DNA from 4 places in the Streptomyces sp. NPDC053665 genome. Region 1 is predicted to be linked to each of the others. Evidence: riboswitches for the same ligand, from Rfam matches in the RefSeq annotation. Region 1 holds a riboswitch; each other region holds the start of a gene.

Region 1 (2,160 bases):
CGAAGGCGCCGAGGTTGACCGAGCCGAGGTTGCAGACCGCCGTCTCCCCGTCGTCGGTGACCTCGAGGATCTCCGTGCAGAGGTTGGAGGAGTGCACCACGTGGCCGGGCTCGGCCGTCTGGTTGGCGGTGCGGTTGGCGGCGTCCTTGAAGGTCATCCAGCCGTTGCCGGTCTGCGCGAGGGTGCGCATCATGCGGCCGTACAGCTCACGGGCGGGCAGGGTCTTCCTCGCCAGGCCCTTCGCCTCGGCCGCACGGTACGCGGCGTCGAACTCCTCGCCCCACAGGTCGACCAGCTCGGGTACGTCCGAGGGGGAGAACAGCGACCACTGCGCGTCGGCGTTCACGCGCCGCATGAACTCGTCCGGCACCCAGTGCGCCAGATTGAGGTTGTGCGTGCGCCGGGCGTCCTCGCCGGTGTTGTCCCGCAGCTCCAGGAACTCCTCGATGTCCGCGTGCCAGGTCTCCAGGTAGACCGCGGCGGCTCCCTTGCGGCGGCCGCCCTGGTTCACCGCGGCGACCGAGGCGTCGAGGGTCTTCAGGAACGGGACGATGCCGTTGGAGTGGCCGTTGGTGCCGCGGATCAGCGAACCCCGGGCACGGATCCGGGAGTAGGCCAGGCCGATGCCGCCCGCGTGCTTCGACAGGCGCGCGACCTGGTGGTAGCGGTCGTAGATCGAGTCCAGCTCGTCCTGGGGGGAGTCGAGCAGGTAGCAGGACGACATCTGGGGATGCCGGGTGCCGGAGTTGAAGAGGGTGGGGGAGGAGGGCAGGTAGTCGAGGCGGCTCATGAGCCCGTAGAGCGCCGCGACCTCGTCCACCGCGCGGGCGGTGTCGTCCTCGGCGAGGCCGCTCGCCACCCGCAGCAGGAAGTACTGGGGAGTCTCGACCACCTTGCGGGTGATCGGGTGCCGCAGCAGGTAGCGGCTGTACAGGGTGCGCAGGCCGAAGTAGCCGAAGCGGTCGTCGGCGGTGCCGTCGACCAGCGCGTCGAGGCGGGAGGCGTGGACGCGTACGAACTCCGCGGTGCGGTCGGCGATGAGCCCCTCGCGGTGGCCGACCGCGACGGACCCCGTGAAGGACGTGACCCCCTGCGAGGCGGCCTCCTCGCGGATGCCGATGGTCAGCAGGCGGGCGGCGAGCCGGGAGTAGGCCGGGTCCTCCGAGATGAGGCCCGCCGCCGCCTCCGTCGCCAGGTCCCGCAGCTCCCGCTCGTCCGCCTGCGCGGACCGGCCGCGCAGCGCGGCGGCGGCGACCCGGCCGGGGTCGGCGTCGGGGAGGTCGGCGGTCAGTTCGGTGAGGGTCCGCAGCAGCGCGGCACCGGGAGCGTCCTGCTCCGGTTCGGCGGCTGCGGCCGGATCCGCTGGCGCGATGGTCACGGGGGCTCTCCCTCGCTCGGCACGGGGCCTCGCCGAGGGCAGGGGGCAGCACACGGACGCACACGGCGTCACGCGTCCACCGGCCCATTCCACGAGGCCCGGACGTCAGGGCACACCGGCCGGCGGCCGGGTGCACTGTCGGCAGGTCCTCGGACTGACCGTCATGCGCGCGGAGGGGCATGGGTTCACCGTTGCGGGACAGTTCCGGATTCGCACCGGATTCCCCTGCGGCGACAGCGAGCATGAGCATACATCTTGTGCCGGGCCCGGGTGGCACCCCCAGATGTAGTGTCGCGGGGTGTCGGAGTGTCGGCTTCACATGACGGCGGGCCGCCGTGACGTTCGGTCACGGCGGCCCGCTGTGCGGTGGTCGCGGCGTGCCGCGCCGTTCGGGTCAGTGCGACGATCCGGCGGTGGCCGGCGGAAGCTCCACCTGGACTCCCGGGTCGCCCGCGTCGGCCGTGTAGTCCTCCGGCTTGGTCTCGTCGACGCCGTCGGGGGCCTTCACCGCCTTCAGGACGAAGGTCAGGACGACCGTCACGACCACGTTCAGCACGAACGCCGTGAGGCCGATGTAGCCGATCTCGCCGATGCCGGGGATCTCCTTCGACGAGCCGCCGAAGTGCTTCTGCGTCGGGGAGGCCACGCCGTAGGCGGCGAGGGTGCCGTAGGCCATGCCGACCGCCCAGCCCGCGAGCAGCGCCCAGCGGTGGAACCAGCGGGTGAACAGGCCGCCGACCAGGGCCGGGAAGGTCTGCAGGATCCAGATGCCGCCCAGCAGC
Region 2 (2,160 bases), on a different contig from region 1:
CGCAGCAGGGCTTCGCCGCCCAGACCAGCGCGGCCACGGTCATCCTGGCCTCCTCGCACCTCGGCTTCTCCCTGTCCACCACCCACTCCGTCTCCGGCGCCGTGATGGGCGCGGGCCTCGGCCGCAAGGGCGGCGTGGTCCGCTGGTCGACGGCGACGCGGATGTTCGTCGCGTGGGGCCTGACGCTGCCGGCCGCGGCCCTGGTGGGCGCGCTCGCCGAGTACGTCACGGGCTTCGGTGACTGGGGCACCGCCGTGGTGGCCCTCTTCCTGGTCGCCTCCAGCGCGGCCATCTGGAAGCTCTCGCGCCGCGAGGTCGTCGACCACACCAACGTCAACGACACCGAGGAGGCGGAGCCGGCCGGCGTGGTGACCACGGCGATGGCCGCGGTGACGCCGCCGCCCGCGGGCCAGATCGCGGAGGAGCCGGTCCCGGCGTTCCCGGCGCAGGCCACCTCCGAGCGGGCCACCTCCACGACCACCCCGGTCTGATCCGGCCACCGGTAACAAGGAAGAGTCACTGAGATGAAGATCGACTGGGCGGCCCTCGGTTCCGTCTTCGGCGTCAGCCTCGTGGTCACCGTGGCCCTGGTGGGCCTGTTCACCCTCGGCATCACCGGTCTGTCCCGCCGCGAGCGGGCGGCCGCCGAGGGCGGCTCCGCGGGCCTCGCCGTCACCGGCGCCTACGCCTGCTTCGCCGCGTGCGCGGCGGCCGTGGGCTACGGCATCTACCTGATCATGGCCTGACGGCCGCACCGCACGAGCGCGTCCAGCCGGGCGGCACGGGACCTGGAGTCCCGTGCCGCCCGGCACGCGTGTGACCGGGGGGATGTGGGGTTCTGCACACTCTCCCCCCGCAGGTCAACGGCAAGTTGACGGTTGTTCGCGGCCGTGGTGGACTGCCGGGGCCAATACGGCGGCAGGAGAGGAAGCCGGTGCGAGTCCGGCGCGGTCCCGCCACTGTCACCGGGGTGAACGCCCCGGGAGCCAGGAACTCTCACCGCCGGTCTCTTCGAACCAGGGCGTGGACACCCTGAGTGAGGACACATCGCCATGCGCGGCTGCCGACCGAGGCCCGACACCCCGCCTGCGACCTCCCCTTCGGCCGGCTGAGCCGATGAGTGCCGGTCGCGTCTTCGCGTACGGCGCCGCCGCCGGCCTGATCGGTGACCTGCTGCTCGGCGACCCCCGTCGCGGGCATCCGGTCGCCGCGTTCGGGCGGGCCGCGGGCGCCGTGGAACGGGTGCTGTGGCGGGACCACCGCGGGTGGGGCGCGCTGCACACCGCCGTGTGCGCCGGAGGAGCCGTCGCTCTCGGGTGCGCCGCCGCGCGCGCCGCGCGGGGTTCCGCCGTCGCCTCCGTCGCCCTGACCGGCGCCGCCACCTGGGCCGTGGTCGGGGGGACGTCGCTGGCCCGGGAGGCCGCGGCGATCGGCCGGGCCCTGGAGGCCGGGGACGTGGAGGCTGCCCGGGCCCGGCTGCCGCACCTGTGCGGACGGGACCCGCAGGCCCTCGACGCCGACGGCATCGCCCGGGCCGTGGTCGAGTCCGTCGCCGAGAACACCTCCGACGCGGTGGTGGGTGCCCTGGTGTGGGGAGCCGCTTGCGGGGTGCCGGGGCTGCTCGGGTTCCGCGCCGTGAACACCCTGGACGCCATGGTCGGGCACAAGTCGGCCCGTTACCGGCGCTACGGCTGGGCCTCGGCCCGGCTGGACGACGTGGCGGGGTGGCCGGGCGCCCGCCTGACCGCCGCGCTCGCGGCCGTGGCCGGACCCGATCCGCGCGGGGCCGTCCGGGCCTGGCGCGCCGACGCGGGGCTGCATCCGAGCCCCAACGCGGGCCTTGTGGAGGCCTCGTTCGCCGGGGCGCTCGGGGTGCGGCTCGGCGGGACGCTGTCGTACGGCGGGCGGGTGGAGCACCGGCCCGTGCTGAACTCCGGGGGACGTGCCGTCGTCACGGACGACGTGGAACGGGCCGTGCGGCTGTCGCGGCGGGTGAGCTGGCTCGCGCTCGGGGTGTGCGCCGGTGCCCGGCTGCTGACCGGTGCGCGACGCAGGAAGAGGGGGAGATGAGCATGCGCGGTGGGCTTCTCGTGGCCGGCACCACCTCCGACGCGGGCAAGAGCGTCGTGACGGCGGGCATCTGCCGGTGGCTGGTGCGGC
Region 3 (2,160 bases), on a different contig from region 1:
GCCTTGTCCACGGGATGACGGCGGCGCCAGCGACTGCTGTGCGCCGCCGCGTCGATCGGCAGCACCCGGGCTCAGTCCTTCGCGGAGACGGACTCTCCGGCGGCCGGGGGAGCGGCCGCCGCCTCCCGCTCCAGGGCCCGCTGCTCGCCCTGCCGTCGTCCCCGGCGCAGCCCGAAGTAGTAGGCGAGGACACCGGCGCCCAGCGCGGCCTGGAAGGAGAACAGGGCCGACTCGATCTCCCCGGACGGCGGTTCGTACAGCGGGGAGAACCACGGCTCGTAGTCGGGCTCGATCTCGGTGATCGCCGTCTCGGCCTCGCCGTCGGCGCCGGTGAAGGGCTCCTCCTTGTGGTCGCCGAGGCCGAGCACGAGCGGCAGCACGGCGAGCGCGGCCACGACGAACAGCAGCAGCAGGTTGATCTTCGTGTTCCGGCTCATCGGGCCACCACCTGGGTCTCGTCGCGCGTCTCCTTGGCGGTGAGCAGCACGCCGAGCCGCGTCAGCTCGCCCTTGCTGGACTGCACCAGCAGCCGCATCACGAGGACCGTCAGCAGTCCCTCGCTCACCGCCAGCGGGATCTGCGTGAGGGCGAAGATGGAGCCGAACTTGCCGAGCGCGCCCAGGAAACCGCTGCCCGGGTCGGGGAAGGCGAGCGCCAGCTGCACGCTGGTGACGCAGTAGGTGGACAGGTCGGCGACGAACGCGCCGCAGAACACCGTCACCATCAGCGGCACGTCGAACCGCCGCAGCAGCTTGTACACGGCGTACCCGGCCCAGGGCCCGACGATCGCCATGGAGAAGACGTTGGCGCCGAGCGTGGTCAGCCCGCCGTGGGCGAGCAGCAGCGCCTGGAAGAGCAGGGTGATGGTGCCGAGCACGGTCATGACGGGCGGCCGGAACAGGATGGCCCCCAGGCCCGTTCCGGTCGGGTGGGAGCAACTGCCCGTGACGGAGGGCAGTTTCAGCGCGGACAGGACGAACGTGAAGGCGCCGGAGGCGCCGAGGAGCAGGGTGCTCTCGGGGTGCTCGCGCACCTCACGGGTGAGTGACCGGACCCCGTGGACGACGAACGGCGCCGACGCGACGCCCCAGGCGACCGCGTGCGCCGGAGGAAGGAAACCCTCGGCTATGTGCATGGCTCAGCAGACCCTCTCCAGCACCTCGTGGATGGTTGACGCGCCTTGGCCGGTCTCCTGGCTGACGGGTACCACCGCCCGGACTCCGCCTTCCCGGGTCACAAGGACCCAGTGGCTGCCCGCGAGGGCCGGAGCCGGACTTCCCGATTCACAGTGGCGAGGGCCGCACCGGCATCACACCGGATTTCCCGTTCACCAAGGCCAGGTGACAATAAGGCCCGGATCAGGACGAGCACAACCCGCACCCGGGGGCGCGCGAGGGGCGCCCCCTCGCACACCGGCGCACCTGGGGCTCCGCCGGGGGAACGCCTCGTGGGTCAGTCGTCGCCCTCGTCCCCGCCGTCCTCGGCCTCGCCGTCCCCCTGCTGCGCGGGCGGTTGCTCCTGCTCCGGCTGCTCCGCCTCCGCCGGTGGCTCGGCGCCCGCGTCCGGCGGGGGTGCGGTGCCCTCGGCGGCCGGAGAGGGCGGGGCCTGCTCGACCGGCGTCGTGCCGGGCGGGATGACATCGGCCACCGTCCCGGTGGCCGGCGTGGCGGCCGGGCCGGAGTCCGGCCGCGATCCCGACGCGGGGCCGGAACTCGCCCCGGCGGTGGGGGTGCTCGCGGTGGGCGAGGGGCCCGGGTCGGTGCCCTCCGTGGCGGTGTCGTCCGGCGAGAACCACTGCATGCCGATGAGCATCGCGGCGACGAACAGCGCCGCGGCCGCGACCGCGGCGACGGCCTTCGAACGGTTTCCGCTCCCCCCGCCGCGTCGTCCGCCGCGCCCGGGACGCCCCGCCTGCGCCGCGCGGGCCGCGCTGCGCGACCCGGGTGCCGCCGGCAGCGCGTACGTGGTCGGGCTGCTCGCCCCCGCGCCCGGAGGGGTGCCGTGAGTGGCCGGTGCGGGCCGGGGCCGGGACCGCCCGGGCGGCGACATCTCCGGCAGCGGCTCGGGCAGCCCCCGCCAGGCGCCGCCCGCGAACCACTCGGCCGCCTGCTGCGCGGTGGGCCGGTCCTCGGGCTGCTTGGCGAGCAGGCCGAGCAGGTA
Region 4 (2,160 bases), on a different contig from region 1:
CCTTCGCCGAACTGCCGGGCGCCGAGGTCGTGAAGGGCCTCGGAGCTCCCGTTCCGTAGCGCGCCGCCGCGTCCGGGCACTGCTCGGCGAAACGCCCGCGTCTCCGTCTCCGGCACCGAGCGGTCCACCGAGGCCGCCTACAGCGCGGCGACGGCCCTCGTCACCGCCCCAGTCGGGGGATCTCGATGGCCGGGCAGCGGTCCATCACCATCTCCAGACCCGCCGCGCGGGTCCGTTCGTACGCCGCCTCGTCGACGACGCCGAGCTGGAACCAGACACCCTTCGCGCCCTTGGCGACGGCCTCGTCCGCGACCGCGCCGGCCAGGTCGCTGTTCACGAAGACGTCCACGACGTCCACCTCGAAGGGGATGTCCGCGAGGCTCGCGTACCCCTGCTCGCCGTGCACCGTCTCCGCCTTCGGGTGCACCGGCACCACGCGCTTGCCGAAGTGCTGGAGCGTCGCGGCCACGCCGTACGCGGCACGCTGCCGGTTCGACGACAGGCCCACCACGGCCCAGGTGTCGCCGAGTTCGGTGAGAATCCTGCGGACCGCTGCCTCGTCGCCGTACACCGGTGACCTCCTCGGGAGTCGCAAAGGAACTGTTCCCGGTCAACGGCCCGGGCCGCCCGGTGATTCCCCGGCACCCCCGTGATAGCTTGCCGAAGCCAGTCGAACCCATGTACGTGGGTCAGGGAATCCGGTGCGAACCCGGAACTGACGCGCAGCGGTGAGGGGGACGGGCGGGGCCTCGGCCACTGGACGCACCGCGTGTCCGGGAAGGCGCCCCGATCCGGACGAACCCGAGTCCGAAGACCTGCTGGCGGCCCCCGCGGCCGACGCGGCGGGGGAGCACCGTACGACCGGGCTCCGCGACCGAGCCCTCGACGACCGAGGACTGGTTCCCCGTGCCCCTCGCCCGACCCGCCCGCGCGGCCGCCCTGCTCGCCGTCTGCTCCCTGCTCCTCGCCGGTTGCGGCGGCACGGAATCCTCCGGCCGCCATGACGGGAAGACAGCCGTCACCCTCCGCAACTGCGGACACGAGGTCCGCGTGGAGTCCCCGCCGCGGCACGCCGTCTCCCTCAACCAGGGCACCACCGAGATCCTGCTCTCCCTCGGTCTCGCCGACCGCCTCGCCGGCACGGCCACCTGGACCGACCCCGTGATGAAGGGGCTCGAGAAGGAGAACGCCGAGGTGCCGCGGCTCGCCGACAACAACCCCTCCTTCGAGCGGGTCCTGGACGCCGACCCCGACTTCGTGGCCGCCTCGTTCGTCTCCACCCTCGGCAAGGGCGGCGTCGCCACCCGGGAACAGTTCGAGAAGCTCGGCGTCCCCACCTACGTCTCCCCGTCCGACTGCGCCGGCAAGGACAACAACTCCGGCGGCGACGGCTCCCGCGGCAAGCCCCTCGGCATCGGCACCGTCTACCGGGAAGTGCGCGACCTGGCCACGGTGTTCGGCGAGCGGGAACGCGGCGACCGGCTCGTGGTCTCCCTGCAACGGCGGATGGACAAGGCCACCGCGGGCCTCGACGCCTCCCGGGTCACCCTCCTGTACTGGTTCGCCAACTCCGACTCGCCCTACATGGCGGGCTGCTGCGGCGCGCCCGGCATCATCACCCGGGCCCTCGGCGCGCAGAACGTCTTCGACGACACCCACGACGAGTGGCCGCAGATCAACTGGGAGACGGTCGCCGACCGCGACCCGGACGTCCTCGTCATCGGCGACCTGACCCGTAAGTCGCAGACCGCCGAATCGGCCGCGAAGAAGATCGCCTTCCTGGAGTCCAACCCGGTCACCCGGACCATGGACGCCGTCCGCCACCGGCGGTACGTGTTGCTCAGCGGGCAGGCCATGAACCCGACCATCCGCACGGTCGAGGGAGTGGAGCAGGTGGCCGCGGGGCTGCGCCGGTTCGGGCTGGCCGGGTGACCGCCCCGGATCCGGCCGGCCCCCGCGTCCGCCCTCGCCGCGCCGCCGGGCTCGCGCTGGGCGCGGCCGGAGCCGTGACCCTCGTGGTCTCGGTCGCCGCGGCCATCACGATCGGCCCCGCCGACATCGGCGTCGGGGACGTGTGGTCGGTCGTGGCCGCCCATCTCGGCCTCGGGGAGTCCGGGCTGACGCCCGTGCGGGACGGCATCGTCTGGCAGCTGCGGCTGC

What was found. A riboswitch is a leader RNA that binds a small molecule or an ion and turns the genes downstream of it on or off. The one in region 1 is predicted to bind cobalamin.
Region 2: it holds a riboswitch for cobalamin, as region 1 does, so the genes downstream of both, ACZ6ZN_RS32010 (cobalamin biosynthesis protein) here and ACZ6ZN_RS16350 (ribonucleoside-diphosphate reductase subunit alpha) in region 1, are expected to answer to the same signal.
Region 3: it holds a riboswitch for cobalamin, as region 1 does, so the genes downstream of both, ACZ6ZN_RS02170 (energy-coupling factor ABC transporter permease) here and ACZ6ZN_RS16350 (ribonucleoside-diphosphate reductase subunit alpha) in region 1, are expected to answer to the same signal.
Region 4: it holds a riboswitch for cobalamin, as region 1 does, so the genes downstream of both, ACZ6ZN_RS25445 (ABC transporter substrate-binding protein) here and ACZ6ZN_RS16350 (ribonucleoside-diphosphate reductase subunit alpha) in region 1, are expected to answer to the same signal.

Annotation. Positions count from the first base shown of each region.
Region 1 covers NZ_JBVJKK010000003.1:744,077-746,236, forward strand. Annotated here, with positions in the region: gene ACZ6ZN_RS16350 (ribonucleoside-diphosphate reductase subunit alpha) at 1-1,378, opposite strand, end outside; cobalamin riboswitch at 1,502-1,628, opposite strand; gene mctP (monocarboxylate uptake permease MctP) at 1,773-2,160, opposite strand, start outside.
Region 2 covers NZ_JBVJKK010000011.1:64,062-66,221, reverse strand. Annotated here, with positions in the region: gene ACZ6ZN_RS32020 (inorganic phosphate transporter) at 1-491, shown strand, start outside; gene ACZ6ZN_RS32015 (hypothetical protein) at 525-746, shown strand; cobalamin riboswitch at 878-1,015, shown strand; gene ACZ6ZN_RS32010 (cobalamin biosynthesis protein) at 1,117-2,070, shown strand; gene ACZ6ZN_RS32005 (cobyric acid synthase) at 2,073-2,160, shown strand, end outside.
Region 3 covers NZ_JBVJKK010000001.1:504,217-506,376, reverse strand. Annotated here, with positions in the region: gene cbiQ (cobalt ECF transporter T component CbiQ) at 1-65, opposite strand, end outside; gene ACZ6ZN_RS02175 (energy-coupling factor ABC transporter substrate-binding protein) at 72-437, opposite strand; gene ACZ6ZN_RS02170 (energy-coupling factor ABC transporter permease) at 434-1,135, opposite strand; cobalamin riboswitch at 1,166-1,350, opposite strand; gene ACZ6ZN_RS02165 (serine/threonine-protein kinase) at 1,453-2,160, opposite strand, start outside.
Region 4 covers NZ_JBVJKK010000006.1:468,681-470,840, reverse strand. Annotated here, with positions in the region: gene ACZ6ZN_RS25455 (YbaK/EbsC family protein) at 1-59, shown strand, start outside; gene ACZ6ZN_RS25450 (CoA-binding protein) at 161-571, opposite strand; cobalamin riboswitch at 651-837, shown strand; gene ACZ6ZN_RS25445 (ABC transporter substrate-binding protein) at 907-1,932, shown strand; gene ACZ6ZN_RS25440 (FecCD family ABC transporter permease) at 1,929-2,160, shown strand, end outside.